Regions from separate parts of the Staphylococcus sp. 231237_7MaSpsaltlick genome, predicted to be linked through region 2. Evidence: riboswitches for the same ligand, from Rfam matches in the RefSeq annotation. Region 2 holds a riboswitch; the other holds the start of a gene.
The links. A riboswitch is a leader RNA that binds a small molecule or an ion and turns the genes downstream of it on or off. The one in region 2 is predicted to bind lysine.

Region 1 (3,406 bases), on a different contig from region 2:
TGGAGCTTATTGGCGTGGTGATAGTAACAACAAAATGTTACAACGTATTTATGGGACAGCGTTTTTCGATAAAAAAGATTTGAAAGCACACTTACAAATGCTTGAAGAAAGAAAAGAACGTGATCATCGTAAAATTGGTAAAGAACTAGAGCTATTCTCAAACAACCCATTGGTAGGCGCAGGTTTACCGCTTTGGTTACCAAATGGTGCAACAATCCGTCGAGAAATTGAACGTTATATCGTAGACAAAGAAGTGAGCATGGGTTACGACCATGTTTACACACCAGTTATGGCTAATGTTGATTTATATAAAACATCTGGTCACTGGGATCATTATCAAGAGGATATGTTCCCAACAATGAAACTTGATGAGCATGAAGAAATGGTGCTTAGACCAATGAATTGTCCACACCATATGATGATTTATGCTAATAAACCACATTCATATCGTGAATTGCCAATAAGAATTGCTGAATTAGGCACAATGCATCGTTATGAAGCAAGTGGAGCTGTGTCAGGTTTACAACGTGTACGTGGTATGACTCTAAATGATGCGCATATCTTTGTTCGTCCAGATCAAATTAAAGAAGAATTTAAACGTGTTGTTAATCTAATTATTGATGTATATAAAGACTTTAACTTTGAAAACTATAGCTTCAGACTAAGCTATAGAGACCCAGAAGACAAAGAGAAATACTTCGATGACGATGAGATGTGGAATAGAGCAGAGAGCATGTTGAAGGAAGCTGTTGATGAATTAGGCTTGGATTATGAAGAAGCCATCGGTGAAGCTGCATTCTACGGCCCTAAATTAGATGTACAAGTACAAACTGCAATGGGTAAAGAAGAAACATTGTCCACAGCACAACTTGATTTCTTATTGCCACAAAAGTTTGATTTAACTTATATTGGTAATGATGGAGAACAGCATAGACCAGTTGTTATTCATCGTGGGGTTGTTTCAACTATGGAACGTTTTGTTGCGTTTTTAACTGAAGAAACAAAAGGAGCTTTCCCAACTTGGTTAGCACCTAAACAAGTAGAAATCATCCCTGTAAATGTTGATTTACATTATGATTATGCGAGACTTATTCAAGATGAGCTCAAGTCACAAGGTGTTCGAGTTGAAATTGATGACAGAAATGAAAAAATGGGTTATAAAATTAGAGAAGCACAAATGCAAAAAATTCCATACCAACTTGTCGTAGGTGATAAAGAGGTAGAAAATAGTGAAGTGAATGTGAGGAAATATGGCTCACAAGACCAAGAAACTATAGAGAAAGATGAGTTTATTTGGAACTTGGTCGATGAGATTAGATTGAAAAAACAAAGATAGCCTTGAAAGTAATATAGAAATCATGTATATTACAGGTTAGTGAGTTAAATATAAAATTAAATTTGAGTTAGAGGTTGCATTTTTAAAGAGTAAGTATTCAGAAGCCGTATGGGGCGTATGTTGAATTCATGAAAGGTAAAAATGCCGAAACTGGTATTGACCATTTACACAATATCAGTTGGGACAGTTATCGAAAGAAACTGGACTGTCACATATGTGATGTGCTACCTATATAAATGCTATTATTAAAATGGTTGCATATCTAATAGGTATGCAACCATTTTGTTTTGGTTGAATGATTAAAATTAATACTTTTACGGGATTGAGTGAAAATTATTGTGAATGCGGTTTTGCAAATGTTTGACACTGCGTTTAGATTTTTCATAGTAAAAATTGAATTCTTTAATCATATAGTAAATTAACCTCTAAGTTTAAAGAAAGGACACTTCTATGGCAAAACAAGAAAATCAAAGCAATGGAGTTCAAAGAGGACTAAAAGATCGTCATATTTCCATGATTGCGATTGGTGGATGTATTGGAACAGGGCTATTTATGACTTCAGGTGGAGCGATTCACGATGCCGGAGCCTTAGGTGCATTACTGGCCTATGCAATTATTGGGGCGATGGTCTTCTTCCTTATGACGTCATTAGGAGAAATGGCGACATATTTACCAGTGTCGGGATCATTTAGTACTTATGCAACACGTTTTGTTGATCCTTCTCTAGGATTTGCATTAGGTTGGAATTATTGGTTCAATTGGGTTATTACGGTTGCGGCAGATGTTACAATTGCAGCACAGGTTATACAATATTGGACACCCTTAGCTGGTATGCCAGCTTGGGCTTGGAGTTGTCTATTCTTATTAATTATTTTTGGTCTTAATGCATTATCTGTCCGCGTATATGGGGAAAGTGAATACTGGTTCGCATTAATTAAAGTGGTTACAGTTATCATATTCATCGGGATAGGTCTACTAACAATTTTAGGTATTATGGGTGGAGAATTCGTTGGTTTTGATACCTTTACTAAAGGTGGCGGACCAATACTTGGTGACGGTTTAGGTGGCAGTTTGTTGACTATCTTAGGCGTCTTCTTAGTTGCTGGATTCTCATTCCAAGGTACTGAATTGATTGGTATCACTGCGGGTGAATCAGAAAATCCAGAGCGTGCTGTTCCAAAAGCAATTAAACAAGTATTTTGGAGAATACTGATTTTCTATATTTTGGCAATTTTTGTAATCGGTATGTTAATTCCTTATGACAGTGCAGCATTAATGGGTGGTGGCGATGATATTTCAACATCTCCATTTACACTTGTATTCCAAAATGCCGGACTAGCATTTGCGGCATCATTTATGAATGCGGTAATCTTGACTTCGGTCCTGTCTGCGGGTAACTCTGGTATGTATGCATCAACGCGTATGCTATATTCAATGAGCAAAGATAAATTAGCTTATCCAGTATTTGGTAAAACAAATAAATATGGTGTGCCTTATGTATCATTATTGGTTACAGCACTTATTGTAATTGGTATATTTGTATTACAACATTTAAGTGGTGACGCGTATGAATATATTGTTGCTGCAAGTGGTATGACTGGTTTTATTGCATGGGTCGGTATCGCAGTCAGCCATTATAGATTTAGAAAAGCATTTGATAAACAAAATTATGATAAATCAAAATTAAAATACAAAGCTAAGTTATTTCCATTTGGACCAATATTTGCAGGCGTACTTTGTGTGCTTGTTATTATTGGGCAAGACGTTGACTTTATAAAAACGGGCGATTTCAATCTAAATAGATTTGTTATAACTTATATGGGTATACCTGTATTTTTAGCATTCTTCATTTATCATAAGTTGAGATACAGAACGAAAATCGTTCCGTTAGAACAAGTTGATTTACGTCAAGATGTAGAAATGGACAAAATTAATAAATAGTAAAAAAACAGTTGACTAATGTCATTATTGTTGTTATGATAGGTAACGTTGAATACGAAACGAACCAAGTAGAAGCTCCCGCTTCTCACCTGTTGCGACGCAAAAGCTGTTGGCAGGTCTTATATACGC
Region 2 (3,406 bases):
TGGTATTCCCATATAAGTAATGACAAAGCGATTTAAATCAAAGTCACCTGTTTTGATGAAATCAACGTCTTGACCAATGATAACAATCACACATAATATACCGGCAAAAATAGGTCCAAATGGGAATAGTTTAGCAGTATATTTAAGCTTAGATTTATCATAATTTTGCTTGTTAAATGCCTTTCTAAATCTATAGTGGCTTATCGCAATACCTACCCATGCAATAAAACCGGTCATACCACTCGCTGCAACGATATATTGATAAGCATCTCCACTTACATGTTGTAATAAGAAAATACCGATTACAATTAATGCAGTTACGAATAATGAAATATACGGCACACCGTATTTGTTAGTTTTACCAAAAATTGGAAAGGCTAGTTTATCTTTACTCATTGAATATAACATACGTGTTGATGCATACATTCCAGAATTACCTGCAGATAATACTGAGGTAAGTATGACAGCATTCATAAATGACGCTGCAAATGCTAAACCAGCATTTTTAAAGACTAATGTAAATGGTGATGTAGCTACACTATCATCTCCACCCATTAACGCAGAGCTATCATATGGAATTAACATACCGATAACAAATATCGCTAAGATATAAAATAATAATATTCTCCAGAATACTTGTTTTATCGCTTTAGGTACTGCACGCTCTGGATTTTCAGATTCACCTGCAGTAATACCAATCAATTCTGTTCCTTGGAATGAGAATCCGGCAACTAAGAATACACCTAATATAGATAATAAGCTTCCACCAATACCATCACCTAAGATTGGTCCATTTCCTTTTGTAAATGTATCAAAACCAACAAATTCGCCACCCATGATACCTACAATCGTTAACAATCCAATCGCAATAAAGATAATAACTGTTACGACTTTAATCAAAGCAAACCAATATTCACTTTCTCCATAAACTCGAACTGATAAAGCATTTAGACCAAAGATAATTATTAAGAATAAACAACTCCACAACCACGCTGGAATGCCTGCTAAAGGACTCCAATATTGTATAACTTGTGCAGCTATTGTAACATCTGCCGCTACTGTTATTACCCAGTTAAACCAATAGTTCCATCCTAATGCAAATCCTAATGAAGGATCTACAAATCTTGTTGCATATGTACTAAATGAACCAGATACCGGTAAATAAGTAGCCATTTCACCTAGTGATGTCATTAAGAAGAATACCATAGCACCGATTATAGCGTAGGCGAGCAATGCACCTAGAGCTCCAGCGTCATGGATTGCACCACCTGAAGTCATAAATAACCCAGTTCCGATACAACCTCCAATTGCGATCATTGAAATATGACGGTCTTTAAGTCCCCTTTGTATACCATCATTCTGATTATTTTGTTTTGCCATAGAAGCTTCCTTTCTTTGTAAACTTAGAGGTTAACTTTCTATATGTTTTAGCCAGTGTTTTTATAGTTTGTTTCATACTGACAGCTTATGATTATCCACATCAGTAGTCACTATAATTTTGCTCTTTCCCGAAGCATATGCTTTATAGTTTTACGCCTAAAAAAAGGTTGCATACCTAATAGATATGCAACCAATTTAATAATAGCATGTATATAGGTAGCACATCACATATGTGACAGTTCAGTCTCTTTCGATAACTGACCCAACAAACAGTATAAATGGATAATGTCTGTTTCGGCGATTTTACCTTTTAACATTCGTCATATGCCCCATTCGACATCAAAATGCTTACTTATTAAAAACGCAACCTCTAACTCAAATTTTATGAATTTTATTTATTTCACTAACTTGTAATATACATTATTTTGTAAAGACTTTCAAGACTATCTTTGTTTTTTCAAACGAATCTCATCTACAAGATTCCAAATGAATTCATCTTTTTCAAGTGTTTCTTGATCTTGCGAACCATATTTCCTTACATTTACTTCATTGTTTTCAACTTCTTTATCACCAACAACAAGTTGATAAGGAATTTTTTGCATTTGAGCTTCTCTTATTTTATAGCCCATTTTTTCATTACGATCATCAATGTCTACACGTACGCCTTGTGATTTCAACTCATCTTGAATATGACGTGCATAATCATAATGTAAATCAACATTAACTGGAATAATAGCTACTTGTTTAGGTGCTAACCAAGTAGGATATGCACCCTTAGTTTCCTCAGTCAAGAATGCAACAAATCGTTCCATTGTTGACACTACGCCTCGGTGTATAACTACTGGGCGATGTTGTTCACCATCATTTCCGATATATGTTAAATCGAATTTTTGAGGTAATAAGAAATCGAGTTGTGCAGTAGATAATGTTTCTTCTTTACCCATTGCAGTTTGAACTTGAACGTCTAATTTCGGACCATAGAACGCGGCTTCACCGATTGCTTCTTCATAATCCAATTCTAATTCATCAGCCGCTTCTTTTAACATGCTTTCAGCTTTGTTCCACATATCATCATCATCGAAGTATTTTTCTTTATCTTCAGGATCGCGGTAACTTAATCGGAATGAATAATTTTCAAAACCAAAATCATTATAAACATCAATTATAAGATTAACAACGCGTTTGAATTCTTCTTTAATTTGATCTGGACGTACGAAAATATGCGCATCATTTAAAGTCATACCACGAACACGTTGCAATCCTGATACTGCCCCACTTGCTTCATAACGATGCATTGTACCTAACTCTGCAATACGAATTGGTAACTCACGGTATGAATGTGGTTTATTCGCATAGATCATCATATGATGCGGGCAGTTCATAGGGCGTAGTACCATTTCTTCATTTTCGTCTAATTTCATTGTTGGGAACATATCATCTTGATAATGATCCCAGTGACCAGATGTTTTATATAAATCAACATTTGCCATAACTGGTGTATACACGTGACCATATCCCATGCTCACCTCTTTATCGACAATATAACGTTCGATTTCACGGCGAATTGTAGCACCGTTAGGTAACCATAAAGGTAGACCCGCACCAACAAGTTGGTTATTAGAGAATAATTCTAACTCCTTACCAATTTTACGGTGATCACGTTCTTTTCTTTCTTCAAGCATTTGTAAATGTGCTTTTAAATCCTTTTTGTCAAAGAACGCAGTACCATAAATACGTTGTAACATTTTATTATTGCTATCACCACGCCAATATGCACCAGCTGTAGATAATAGTTTAAACTCTTTTATTTTCGCAGTAGTTGGAACATGTACACCTCGACAAAGATCTGTAAATTCACCTTGAGAGTATAATGTTACATTTTCATCTTCAGGTATTGCATCAATCAATTCTTGTTTATAAGGGTCATCACTAAAGAATGCTTTTGCTTCATTTCTAGTTACCACTTTACGTTCTATTGGATAATTTTCATTGACTATTTGTTTCATTGTCTTTTCAATTTTTTCAA

Region 1: it holds a riboswitch for lysine, as region 2 does, so the genes downstream of both, ACF91D_RS15110 (amino acid permease) here and ACF91D_RS24400 (amino acid permease) in region 2, are expected to answer to the same signal.

Annotation. Positions count from the first base shown of each region.
Region 1 covers NZ_JBICNX010000007.1:125,489-128,894, reverse strand. Annotated here, with positions in the region: gene thrS (threonine--tRNA ligase) at 1-1,336, shown strand, start outside; lysine riboswitch at 1,397-1,571, shown strand; gene ACF91D_RS15110 (amino acid permease) at 1,787-3,277, shown strand; ribosomal protein L20 leader region at 3,338-3,406, shown strand, end outside.
Region 2 covers NZ_JBICNX010000021.1:346-3,751, forward strand. Annotated here, with positions in the region: gene ACF91D_RS24400 (amino acid permease) at 1-1,380, opposite strand, end outside; lysine riboswitch at 1,590-1,761, opposite strand; gene thrS (threonine--tRNA ligase) at 1,824-3,406, opposite strand, start outside.